2 linked regions of the Xanthocytophaga agilis genome follow. The protein of the gene in region 1 binds, or shares a complex with, the protein of each later gene. Links are inferred from orthologs where the notes say so. Each region holds a gene or a part of one and is shown on either strand. Other genes may lie near its edges.

What was found. Proteins that work in one complex are often made in the same cells at the same time.
Region 2: the proteins of QNI22_RS18195 (region 1) and QNI22_RS19575 are in contact, whole or in part, in a solved structure (PDB 6M36), measured with the Bacillus subtilis proteins. The link is inferred for Xanthocytophaga agilis from one-to-one orthologs.

The regions. Positions count from the first base shown.
Region 1 is NZ_JASJOU010000006.1:20,880-29,023, reverse strand. Bases 2,423-5,138 are described here. They hold QNI22_RS18195 (ATP-binding protein), read right to left. Parts: upstream 4,124-5,138; coding sequence 3,722-4,123; downstream 2,423-3,721. Other genes in these bases: QNI22_RS18190 (DUF4175 family protein), read right to left, coding at 4,405-5,138; ybeY (rRNA maturation RNase YbeY), read right to left, coding at 3,172-3,609; mnmG (tRNA uridine-5-carboxymethylaminomethyl(34) synthesis enzyme MnmG), read right to left, coding at 2,423-3,050. In the rest of the region: more of mnmG, read right to left, coding at 1,188-2,422; more of QNI22_RS18190, read right to left, coding at 5,139-7,719; QNI22_RS18185 (ABC transporter substrate-binding protein), read right to left, coding at 7,928-8,144. UniProt on the Bacillus subtilis protein: Negative regulator of sigma-B activity. Phosphorylates and inactivates its specific antagonist protein, RsbV. Upon phosphorylation of RsbV, RsbW is released and binds to sigma-B, thereby blocking its ability to form an RNA polymerase holoenzyme (E-sigma-B).
Region 2 is NZ_JASJOU010000006.1:347,487-353,051, forward strand. What follows is about bases 2,714-5,565. They hold QNI22_RS19575 (STAS domain-containing protein), read left to right. Parts: upstream 2,714-3,893; coding sequence 3,894-4,238; downstream 4,239-5,565. Other genes in these bases: bioB (biotin synthase BioB), read right to left, coding at 2,714-2,948; QNI22_RS19580 (ATP-binding protein), read left to right, coding at 4,306-4,737; QNI22_RS19585 (peptidylprolyl isomerase), read left to right, coding at 4,941-5,565. Outside these bases: QNI22_RS19565 (RtcB family protein), read left to right, coding at 67-1,584; more of bioB, read right to left, coding at 1,974-2,713. UniProt on the Bacillus subtilis protein: Positive regulator of sigma-B activity. Non-phosphorylated RsbV binds to RsbW, preventing its association with sigma-B. When phosphorylated, releases RsbW, which is then free to complex with and inactivate sigma-B.

The DNA.
Region 1 (8,144 bases):
GGCGCACTTGCTGAACATTCTATTACTTGCTCTTCTGTAAATTAGGAAACTTTATGTAGTTGTTCCGGAACGTACGACTTATTTTATTCTGCTTTTTTGGGAAATGGGATATGTTGATGGAGAGGAGAGTATTTGCTTGAAGATATCCACTTGAATGTTGTGCAAAAGGCGTCTGTTTAATATTGTAATTTAACGGAGACCCCAGGAAATTCTTCATTTAGAAGTATATCTTTTTAAAGAAAGGAACCCATTTTCTTTTTTCCTCCTGCATACGCTTTCTTTCTATCTTCCTGAAAGGATCATTGTTCTTTCATTTAGTGTCCTTCTGAAAGAACCTTGTGACAAATAGAGCCATCTTTGGTTTCTGTGAGAAATAATTATCGCCACTCGAAAAGGCTGTCGGTCTTGTCACGTATGTCACGCATTAGTCTGCCACGCTAAGGCTTGGGTATCAAGTTCCTATTAGGAAGACTGGAAGATAGTGTAATTGTGATCCTTCTAGGAGAATAAAAGATAGGAGTTCTTCCTGGAGGACATAGAGAAAAAGTATGCGAAAGGAGAGGGGAGTGAAATGGATTTCTTTAGAGATAATGATGAGTGTTCATTTTAGGAGGGATGGCTTGGATTTATAGGAAAGAAAAGCTCTATCTCCTAACAAGTATATAGCGAAGTATTGGACAGACACTTCTGCAAATGCTCAGACCTGTGCCTTTCTATTTTAATAAGTGGCTTTTTCTTAAAGCTCTTAGAATTAAAAAATGTATAGGACAGAAGAGCGTATAAGGTTGAATATAGTAGGGTGGGGGAGTAGTTGAATAAAGGATGATAGACTTATGTCGATTTCCTAGGTAATCTATCTTCTATTTTTGGCACAGTTGGTAGAGGTATTATTGGATAGATTTTGGGTAAGCTACATGATAAGTTTGGTCTTTTTTGAGAATGGAATAGGTACTTTAAGCCGATTTCAAAGATCGATTTTTCTGTTCTATGCTTCTCCTGATACCAACATGTCCTATATTTTGCCAGATAGAATTTACCTGTTCTGACTCAGCCAACTCTATTTTCTGTTTAATGCATATCTATAATAAGCATATTTAGTGATCGTAGATCATATTATTGTTTGTGGAAAGAGATTCTAACATAAAAAAACAGGCGGTGTTTACTCCGCCTGTTTTCTGAGCTATATTTTATCTGCCCATATACACCATTAATATAGATACATCTGAGGGAGAGACTCCACTGATTCGGGAGGCTTGGCCTAGCGTCATTGGTCGTATCTTTTTTAATTTTTCTCTACCTTCTTTTGAAATGGCCTGTACACGATCATAGTCAAAGTTTTCATTTATCTTATAATTCTCTAACTCTGATAGCTTATCTGCCACTTTTTGCTCTTTGTCAATATAGCTTTCATATTTGACTGCAATCTCTGCTTGTTCCTGCATCTCTGTGTCATACTGATCAAGATATATTGCGAGATCTTTGTCCAGTGACTTTAATCTGTCAATTGTAATTTCTGGTCGTTTCAGCAGATTATATAAAGAGCTCTTTTCTCGAATAATGGCTGTTCCAAGGTTTTCCAAAGCTCCATTTATTTCTTCTGGCGCAAATTTTTTAAATTTGAGATCATTTAACAGCCTAGCTGACTCAGATCTTTTGTATTTCATTCTTTCCAGACGTTCTTCAGATGCCAGCCCTAGATTAAAGCCTGTTTCTGTTAAACGGAGATCTGCATTGTCTTGTCTCAATAAAATTCTATATTCTGCCCGTGAGGTAAACATTCTGTACGGTTCGTCTGTACCTTTATTGACAAGATCATCAATTAGCACACCTATATAGGCTTCTGATCTTTTTAGAATAAATGGAGCTTTGTCATTTATTTTATTGTGTGCATTGATACCCGCCATCAACCCCTGGCAGGCAGCTTCTTCATATCCGGTTGTTCCATTTATTTGACCTGCAAAGAAAAGGTTCTTAATGAGTTTAGTCTCCATTGATAACTCCAGTTGAGTAGGAGGGAAGTAGTCATATTCTATTGCATACCCTGGCCGAAACATTCGTACATTTTCAAATCCTGGAATCTTTAATAGCGCTTTATATTGTACCTCTTCTGGAAGTGAAGTTGAAAAGCCATTGACATATACTTCCACTGTGTTCCAACCTTCTGGTTCTACAAAGATTTGGTGACGATCTTTATCTGCAAATCTATTTATCTTGTCTTCCACAGATGGGCAGTAGCGAGGTCCCAATCCTTTAATTCTCCCTGTAAACATTGGTGACTTATCAAATCCTGTTCGAAGTATCTCATGTACCTCTTCATTGGTATATGTCATCCAGCAGCTACGTTGTTTTGACAGAGGTTGTGTATTCGTATAGGAAAATTTACTTGGATTTTCGTCTCCTGGCTGCTCTTCCATTAGCTTATAGTTCAGGCTTCTTCCATCTACTCGAGGAGGTGTTCCTGTTTTCATTCTTCCTGCTTCGAATCCTAACTCAATTAATTGTTCTGTTATTCCTGTTGCTGCTTTTTCGGCAGTTCGTCCACCTCCAAAGTTTTTCTCTCCAATATGTATTTTACCATTTAGAAAAGTTCCATTGGTCAACACTACTGCTTTGGATTCTATTTCTAACCCCATTGATGTTCTTACTCCACATACTACCCCATTTTTTACTAGGAGGCCACTTACCATTTCTTGCCAAAAATCTACATTGGGTATTTGTTCTAATGCAAGACGCCATTCTTCCGCAAAGCGCATTCTATCATTCTGTGCTCTTGGGCTCCACATTGCAGCTCCTTTCGATCGATTAAGCATTCTGAATTGTATCATGCTTTTGTCTGTGATAATTCCCGACATTCCACCCAATGCATCTACTTCTCTTACTATTTGTCCTTTAGCCACTCCTCCCATTGCTGGATTACATGACATCTGTGCAATTGTATGCATGTTCATTGTTACGAGCAATACTTTCGAACCCATATTTGCCGCTGCTGCTGCTGCTTCGCAACCTGCGTGCCCTGCTCCAACTACTATTATATCATATTTAGGAAACATATCTTTTGATAACGATTTTTGATTGTCCTTTTTTTTGTGTGCTTTTGTTAAACTACTGTGTTTTGTGAAAACATTCCACGTGAAACATTAATGTGAAATGTTGTGAAATAAATCGAATGTTTCACGTGGAATGTTTTTTTGAAAGAATGTCTAAGTAATAGGATTCTTTGTTTCTCATTTGTTCTTTCTCTTCGGATGTGTGGTCGGTATATCCACAAAGATGGAGAACACCGTGTATCATTACTCGAAATAGTTCCTGTGAAAATGCAGTGTTAAATGTACCTGCGTTTTCTTTAACTCTATCAATACTTATGAAAATGTCTCCTTCAATTGTCGATGGATCTTCAGATTGTTCAAAGGTAATAATATCAGTGAAGTAGTCATGATCCAGATATTGCTTGTTGATAGATAGCAGGTAATTGTCGGAACAAAATATAAAGTTTAAGAGTTCAAGCTGATAGCCTTCAGCATGGATGGTTTGTTTAATCCAAGTTGACAACATTCTTTTTTGAGCAACTTGAAATGTCGTATCTTCAGTAAAATAAGAAATAGAAGCCATAATACACTATTAATTATAAGACAAAGATACATAGAAAAGAGGGAGCAGATTAAAAGGGTGTGAAAGAAAAAAGCCTCTTGATAGAGGCTTTTTTGATAAAAAGTATGTTTTATCAATTGAAATAGAAAATAAGCTCAACCTCTCTGCCTTCATTCCTGAAATGGACTTCATCAGATAAATGACGAATCAAAAAGATACCTCTGCCTCCAATCTTCTCAAGGCTTTCAGGTGCGGTTGGATCAGGGAGATGATTGTGGTCGAATCCTGGCCCTTGGTCTTCTACAATAAAACGAACGGAGTTTTCTTCCAGATGCATCTGTAAGGATACGTTCTTTGTTGGGTCTTCATTGTTGCCATGCTTTATAGCATTATTGACAGTTTCTGTAACAGCAATGAGAATGTTTCCATAGATATCGTCATCGAGTTTATAGATTTCCTTGGCATTGTCAATAAAACTTTCAATGATACGAATGTTTTCTACCATCGAAGGTATCTGAATAGTAATAGATTCCATGAAAGAAGATAGTCCTGATACAGTATCAAATTTATGAGGCTGAGCTTTCATCTCCAAATGTGTTAGGCCATTTTTTATATATACGTACGTAAATTCTGAATCAAAAGTTTTAATAGAAGGATAGATTTTAATCTTATAGGTTATCTATTCAAAGAAGATGGTCTATAAGATTCTATACCTACGATAAGTATATACTTTTCAATGGGTAAGTGTAACCAAAATTGGCAAGCTATATTAAAAGGTATAAAAGAAGAGCTCTCATTCGAATGAGAGCTCTTCTTTTATTTTGTTGAACCACCGAGCTTTTTAAAATACTCATCTACTTCTTTTCTATAATAAGGCGATAGGGCAGGAGGGATGGTTTTTAGTAACTCAATTTGTTTTTCTTTATTCTTGATGTATTGCTCAAAAGCCGGAGGAACAGAAGGCTTTGCATCCTTTGCTTGCTCGGCTTTTCGTTGCTCATCCTCATCTCTTTCTCGCTGTGATTTCTCGGCTTCTAACAAACGTGTTACAATATCCTGATTCCTTTTGAGCATATCTTGCGATAAATTTTTATTTACCAGATCTTTTTCTGTTTCTTCCATCTTCTTTAACAATTCATCCATACCTCCTGGTTTTTCTCCTTTTTCATTTCGGCTCTTCTCCATTTGTTGTAATGCCTTCCGGATCATCTCCTGTTGAGCTGCCATTTTTGCTAATTCTTCGGAAAGTTGTCTGCCTGACTTTCCACTTTGTTTTAGATCTTGTATTTGCTTATTTAATTGTTGCTGTAATTCACTCATGCCAGGCTGGGGCTTTTTATTAGGCTTTGGTTTGCCTTTTCCTGCCTTCGCATTTTTCATTTGTTCCTGCATTTGTTTCAACGCATCATTTAACATCAATGCCAAGTTATTCATAGATGTCATAGCAAGTTGTTGCTGGCCAGTGGCAAGGCTCAGACGCCTTTCTTTTATACCTCTTGTACTTTCATCCATGTGTTGTTTCATTTCAGTCACTTCACGTGTTACAAAGGATTCGAGCTGAAAAACTCGTTTCGCCAACGAATACAGACTATCTTCTATAATTCTTGCATCATCTTTCAATTTCAACTGTTCTTGGGCTAATTTTGGAAATCTGGGGTCTGAAAGATTTACATTTCTAAAATCTTTCATAAGTTTTTCTTGGTCAAATGACAATGTGATCAGATTTTCCAAAATGTCTCTCAGGTCATCCAGATTTTCTTGATTTTGCTCCATCTCCATACCTCCCTGCATTTGTTCCATCTCTTTTGCCATCTGCTCCATTTTCTGCGCAGCATCTTTTTGATTTTGGGAGGCTTTCTTATTTTGATTATTCTGAAGCTGGTCTAAACTTTGTTTTTGTTTTTCTGATATATCTTTCTCCTTCTGTCCCTCCTGATCCATTTGTTCAAGGCCTGTAGGCTGCTCAAGCTCTTTATCCATTTCTTTTAACTCTTCGAGATTTTGTTTTTGTTCTTCAAACTTCTCATTGAGGTCTTGTTGTTTTTTTTCTAACTCTTTTTGTTGAGGGTCATTAGAGTTATTGTTTTTTGTATCTTCAGTCTTTTCCGCCAGTTTCTGTTGTTCTTGAGCTAACTCTTTTAAGTCATTTATCTGCTTGTCCATTTTTTGCTCGAACTGCAGTTGTTTAAACATCTCCAGTGCTCTTTCAATTTCTTTCTCCAATGTATTTTCCTTCTGGCTGAGTTTATCTAGCAGATTGAAATTGTTTTTATTTGTTTCCAGTAGCTTTTCTAATTCTTCATAAAGCTTTTTGGTTTCCTCATCTAAAAGGTTATCCATTAGCTTCTGTAACTGATCCATTTTTTCCATTAATTGGGGATTCGTTTCCGAGAAGCGGTTTTGCTGCTGATTCAGACTTTTCATTTGTTCCTGCAGTTTCTCTAATTCAGCATTTAACTCTTGTCTTTTCTTTAGTACTTCTTCAATTTGTTTTTTATCCTGGAAGTCCAGTTGTTTCTTCGTCTTTAACCTGTCTTCTAATGTATTTATCTCTTTCTTTAATTTGGATGCTTTTGTTAATGCACTACTGATTTTCGAACTGGTTTGTTTAGATAGTTGCTCCTGATTATCTTCCAGTTGTTTATCAGTTGGAATAGAGAAGGTAAATACCTGTGATTTTGCTGCTTTAGGACCATTTACGCCATCGTTATCCCATACTTGTACATAGTACTGGATTTTGTCTCCTGGAGCTAATTGTAGCTTTTCCAATGACCATTGGTGATAGTAGTTCTGAATAGTTTGATTGGCTTGAAGATTTAATGGGATAGTTCCTGTGTGTTGTGATCTGTTTTCTTCATCTGTAGGAATAACGCTATACACAATAGCAAGTTTGGAGAAACCATAATCATCCGCGATATTTCCTCCAAATACAAGATAATTGAAGAGAGTCGTATCTTTAAAGCTCTCTAATGTAATTTTAGGATACTGATCTGGAATCACATCCAGGAAATAATTGATATCTTCTTTGTTAGACCCAAAACGATTTTTAAGTTTAACCTGATAATTTTCCGATTTGCTTGCTTTAGTAGAGAATAAAAATGTCTCTTTTGATGGTTGCTCGGCAATCGTTGGATTAGATTCATTGCCAAAGGTAACAAGCAAACTATCTGTATCTGCTGATTTGAATTCCCATTGTATCTGAGTACCTTCTGGCACTAATAAATTGCCTACATTATTTAATGTTTCGTCTGTGCGCTTTAGGTAGGCAGGGTATTTTAATCTTGCCGAAAATATCTCAAGGCTTGGACGAGGGATTAAATGAACTTCGTATCCGTTAGATTGAAAGTCTGCTGCCTCAAAATGAAAATCAAAAGCCTTCTGTATTTTACTGAACGTAAATGAGAAGTTTCTGGCATCAATTGCATTCATCTTTTGTTTACGCCCATTCGTATATAAGTAAACTGTTTCTGGCAATGAATTTCCTTCCAGATGAAGAGTAACAGTTAGATCCTCATTTTTGAAAACATCCAGATTTTTATTCTTTAACTCAAATAAGAATGGGGCTTCTGGCAAATATACTTTTCGAAAGTTGACGATTCGTTGAGAGCTATCTGTAAAGAACTTGGGAAACCGAGCAAGAATAAGTAATATGATGAGGGCAGGAGGGGCTATATAACGTAAATATCTGCGGTTCTGGCTAAGATCAACTGCATCAGTAAATGGAATAACGCTAAGTTGTTGCGTCCGCTGATCAATGCTTGCCAGTAATAATTGGTTTTGAGAAGTACTTAAACTTTGAAGCTGAATGGTATTGAGTAACTTATCATCAATGTTGGTGAAATATTTGCCAATCTGACGAGCGGCTTCTTCATTGGATATTGGTTTACTCATATTGTTGAGTTTTAGCACAGGATCAATGATGTACTGATATAATACATACCCTGTTATTCCTAAAAATGTAAATAGTAACCCTGCTCGCATTATCGGATTAAAACGACCGAAGAATTCTGCCGTATTTACAATCAGGTAAGTCGTCAGTATAAGTGATCCTCCAAGCAGTAATCCTCTGATTAAAAGATTACGGTAATATTTTTTCTTGTAAGCTGTCAGCTTTTGCAAAAGGATATTCATAGCTTCTTATATAATAATATATGATTAGGAAGATTTTTCAGTATAGGTACATGTAGTTTTAACTATAGATACTTTCAATTTTAGTCGTATCTACTAAAATAACGAACAAAGAGAAAAGGTAGTTTTTTTGGGCAAAAAAAACAAGAGAAATAAAAGCATTACAGTTTGCAATGTTTTTATTTCTCTTGTGAAAAAAGAATCAGGGATTTTACTTTTTAGGTTTCTCTTCTACAGGTGCTTCAGGAGTAAAATATACCTCAGAAAAATCATCCATATTTAATGGGTGAGAAGGAATATTCTTTAGATTGTCTTTGAGTAACATATATTTTTCATCGTACCATAATGGAATAACTACTGCCTCATTTATCAGATGTTGTTCTGCCTGAGTCACTGCTGCATTTGCTTCAGTAGCTTGTCTCGCAACC
Region 2 (5,565 bases), 330 kb from region 1 along the record:
GTTGTGAGTCTTTTCAGACTTGCACAAATTTTCTTTTATACAAGTTTACTAAGATTTTGATTTTTGATGAAGCGAATTTCTTCATTTGAATCTGTTATTGGCAATGCCTACGGTATTCCGGTGCATCTATTTGCCAATGAACAGGTAAAAGTTGAAAACTCAGCCATTGAAGAATTGCTGGGCTTTCTTGAATTACAGCAGACCCTTGAACAGATACAACAAGCTGATCCCGATTTTTTTGGGACGACAGATATTGGCATTGGCCGGGTGGCTATTACACCTGATTTCCATAAAGGATCTGGCATACCTATCGGAACAACAATTACTACAAAAGGGTTTATTCTGCCTCAGGCTATCGGCAAGGATATTAATTGTGGCATGCGGTTATATATAACGGATCTGTCAGAAGAGCAGGTTCGTTCTAAGCTGAAAGAGATGACAAAGCGAATCCGTCATGTATACTTTCAGGGAGGTCGCGAGTTGCCGATTACACCCCGCCAGAAGAAAGCCTTGCTTCAATATGGTTTACAGGGCTTATGGGAAACCAGTCATGAAACTGTAGGCAAGGGATTGTGGCGTCAGTACAACGCACTACAACAAGAGGCTGATCTGCAACGGATAATCGATCGGGGTTCTTTACAGGCTGGTGGTATTTTCAATGGCCTGGAGAATTATACAAGTATTGATTATACATCCTATGATGCACAATTAGGATCTATTGGGGGCGGCAATCACTTTGTAGAAGTACAACGTGTGGCTGATATTACAGATGGTGCCATTGCCTATGAATGGGGGCTGAAGAAGGATGCTGTTGTGGTAATGATCCATACCGGTTCTGTTAGCATTGGGTATCCTACAGCGATGGCTTTTAAAGATTATCTTACAGATCTGTATCCAACAGGATTGCGAAAACCTGATAACGGAATTTTGCCCTTACCTATATCTGAGAAGTATGCAGGTTTTGTGGAGAACTTCTTTATGGGTTTATACAACGCAGCCAACTTTGCTTTTGCCAATCGGTTGTTTCTGGGACTGATGATGCAGAAAGTGTTTTCAGAGTTTTTTGGTGATACAGATTTTCGTTTGCTGTATGATTCAGGCCATAACATGGTATGGCAACAGAAAACAGTTGGCGAAGAATGGTTCCTGCATCGCAAAGGCGCTTGTCCGGCACGAGGTGCAGAACAGCTACAAAATACACCCTTTGCGTGGACAGGAGAACCTGCACTGATTCCGGGATCTATGGGAACCTCGTCATTTATTCTGGCGGGATGTGGCAATGCGCAAAGTAATTTCAGTGCCAGTCATGGTGCAGGGCGTAGTCTGTCACGTGGTGAGTCCATGAAATACGATGAGGCTGCCTTTTCAAAGTTTCTGGAAGAATTCCATATCATCACGCCTATTGATCCGGAGAGTACAGAAATCAGATCCAGGCGGGATATAATCCAGAAATGGCACGATGAACTGAAAAAAGAAGCCCCTTTTGCATTTAAGCCTGTGCGTCCGGTTATTGACACACAACTGGAAGCTGGTATAGTTCGCCAAGTTGCTGAAACAAAGCCAATTTTTACTGTGAAAGGATAATTTCTGCTCAACTCGTTGTAGGAGGCAATCGTCAGTCATCTCTACAACGGTATAAATTGATCAGAAGTCTGATATTTCTGAGGTGTGATCAATATTCAGATAATTTGGAAAAATGACTGGAGTTCCATTCAAACAGAAATTTGAACTAAACTCCAGTCAAATAAAAAAATGAACACTATTCGAATATTTCCTGGATGTAACCTGTATTCAGTTCAAAACAGGAAGTGATCGGAATTCTAGTCAAAAGCGATCTTGATCAGTTGGGAGTTGGATAATGACAGACCTGATCTATTTTTATAAATTGTGGCACATCGTGGAAGGTTATAAAGAGAAAAGCCTTTTTGTTTCCAAACAAAAAGGCTTCTCATACTTAGCTATAAACGTATTTATTAACAAGCTGCTACTGATTCTTCTTTGAATGACTTACGAGGTTTCAGATTTAATGTCTGGAACAACATTTTATCCGCATCTACTTCCGGATTTGGAGTTGTCAGCAGTTTATCTCCGGCAAAGATAGAGTTGGCCCCTGCCAGGAAACAAAGTGCCTGCTCTTCTGTATTCATACGTACACGGCCTGCTGATAAACGAACCATTGCCCGTGGCATTATAATACGTGCAGTAGCAATCATCCGTACCATTTCCCAAACAGAAACGCGCTCCTGGTCTTCCAGTGGAGTACCTTCTACAGGAACCAATGCATTTACAGGAACAGACTCAGGATGTTCGGGAAGGGTTGACAATACATGTAACATACCTATACGGTCGTTTTCTGTCTCTCCTAATCCAATAATACCACCAGCACATACAGAAATACCTGATTTACGCACATGTTCAATAGTTTCCAGACGATCATCGTAATTACGGGTAGTGATGATTTCGTTATAAAACTCCTCACTCGTATCCAGGTTATGGTTATAGGCATATAAACCTGCATCTTTCAGTTTTATTGCCTGTTCATGTGTCAGCATACCTAATGTACAGCATACTTCCATACCCATCTGGTTGACACCTTTGACCATATCCAGTACTTTGTCAAAGTCTTTGTTGTCACGTACTTCCCGCCAAGCAGCTCCCATACAAAAACGAGTACTACCATTGTCTTTGGCTCGCTGGGCTGTTTCCAGCACTTCCTCTACCTCTAGCAATCTATGCACTTTTACATTGGTCTGATAGCGTGCTGCTTGTGGACAATAGGCACAGTCTTCCGGACAACCACCTGTTTTCACTGAAAGCAAAGTACAAACTTGCACTTCTTGTGGGTCGTGGTGCTGACGATGTACAGTGCCTGCACGATAAATCAAATCTAATATAGGGGAGTTGAAAATTTCAGCGATTTCTTCGCGGGTCCAGTCGTTACGAATCATAATTAATTAAGTTCTGGGTTCTTGGTTTGAAGTTTAACGTTGGCAAGTCATCCCTTATTCAGAAAGAACGCAAGACGTATATTCTCTTAACGAGGCAAAATTACGATAAAAGTACAACAAAAAATCTACCCTTGACAAGGTTTCTGTGTTTTGGATGGAAACGACAGAATCGCAAATAGAGTTTCCTACAAGTTATTGATGATTAAATATACTTTCTGATAGGTCTATACCTTAGGATGGGAAGCCAACAGACTAAGAGGTTGTCTAAACTTATTTTTAAAGGCTGAAAAGTCATCTTTTAGGCTGCACCTTTGCCTGTTTTTCGGCCCATAGTCTCTGACTATGCCCCTCAAAATAGTCTTGGTTCGCTCTAAAATCTGCTCTTTTCGCCTCTTTAAAAATAAGTTAGACAACCTCTATATAAACAATTAAAGTCAATATCTCATACTTATACAATTCTTGTCTACTTTCTAAGAAAAGCTGTGAGAGTCTGATTTATACATTTTCTAAAAATAAATAACCTTACATATTTCGAGTAGCAGATAGCTATAGTTTAATTAAAATAAATGCAATTTCTGTTCTATTCTGTTGAAAACTATCTGTGCTTGTTAATGAGATGATTTTGGTCTGTAATTGTTTTAGTCCACTTTTTAATCATGGAAAAAGTATATTTATTTTTTATGTTCTCACGGGCGATAACTGGAAGATAGTTCATTCTTTTTGTTAACCAAGAAGAATAATTTGCCTCAGGAAGAAAAAATATGCATTTTGCCTGAATAAAAAGCGCATATCTGCATCAAATCTTACGTGAGGTATATATCTTATTATTTTCATATCTGCTTTTTTTTAATTACCTCGCTGTAAATCAGTTGAATAAAATAAAATTATTACATGCGCGTAACATACACATCATATTGCACGTATTGAGTACGAGTAAGCGAATTTATGAGAATTAATAGTTTAGATAAAGAAGACCTGACCATTTTGGTAGTAGATGGAGAGTTAGACGCGAGTTCTTCCATTTTGCTGGATGAATCAATTGAATCGGTGGTTGCGCAGGGAAAGAAGAAAATACTAATTGACGGACGATCCTTGAATTATATTTCTTCTGCGGGGTTAGGTGTTTTTATGTCACATGTACAGGAATTTGAAGAAAAAGGAATACAAATGATTCTTTTCGGCCTGAACGAGAAAGTTCTACGGGTATTTCAGATACTAGGCCTGGACCAGCTCCTTTCCATTACAGCTTCAGAGAACGAAGCCATACAATTGTTAAATGCAAGTTTGTAATATTGAATGACAAAATATTTACTAGTTACAAAGTCTGCATAGGATATAAAATCAATATGTAAGTGAGATGAATTACCACTATCAGTTTTCGTGTGACCGGAGGAATCTGAAATCAGTGCGGGATTTTGTAGCATCTGTACTGCGTGATGAGAATTTTTCTGAAAATGAGATTCCTGCAGTTGTATTGGCTGTAGATGAAATCTGTGCTAATCTGATTGTTCATTCCCATCAATCAGATCCTAATGATGTGATCGAAATTTGGTTAAAAGTTACTCTTGAAACCGTAATTTGTGAGATTATTGATCAGGACAGTATGTTCTATGATTTTTCAGCCCATAAAAATCCCGATATTCACCAGATTGTACGGGAAGGAAAAAATGGAGGAGTTGGATTAATGCTTGTTAAGTGTCTGGTTGATAAAGTAGAAGTAGAACGTCATGGTACACAAAGTATATGGCGTTTGACTAAAGAGTCTCCACGCCCTGTATTTAATTCATAATCAGGATATACTATTTGTTTTTTGCTGATCCAGAGTTATTGCTCTGGATTTTTATTTTCTGGTTTGTATGTGTGATTACCAGATATATGTTTGGTAAATAAAAAACACAGAAAACTTACAACTATCTCTTTATTTTCTGAGGGACAGACTATTTACTTTAAAAAATCGTTAAAATTGCGTTCTGTTTTTACGAAACTTTACGTATGCGAATTTTTCACCGAATAATGCTTGTGGTGGCCCTGCTTTTGTACTGGGGATGTAAGACCAACAAATCGGCCACTCAAAACACTACTACTAATCCAAACGACCCTGTTATCGCCTACCTTGGCCAGTCGCCAGTGTATCGCTCAGAGTTTTTATATGTATATGATAAAAATGGTGGTATTGCAGATACTACCAATCAGGTAAAAAGCATTGCAGAATACCTGGATCTGTATCTTAACTTCAGGCTAAAGGTACAGGAGGCTGAGAGCATGGGACTGGATACACTGGGTTCGTTTAAACAAGAGCTTTCCGGATACCGTGAACAACTGGGAGAGCCTTATCTGGTTGACAGCAGTGTAACCCGTACGCTAATACGGGAAGCTTATGAGCACATGAAAGAGGAGATCAGAGCTTCACATATTCTTCTTTCTGTTTCTCCTGAAGCGCCTCCTGAAGACACGGCAAAAATATATAACCAGATTCTGGACATCAGGCAAAAGGCACTCAATGGTCAGGATTTTAATGAACTGGCACGGCAAAACTCCCAAGATCCTTCTGTGCAAACCAATGGAGGTGACCTGGGATACTTTACTGCTTTGCAGATGGTATATCCTTTTGAGAAAG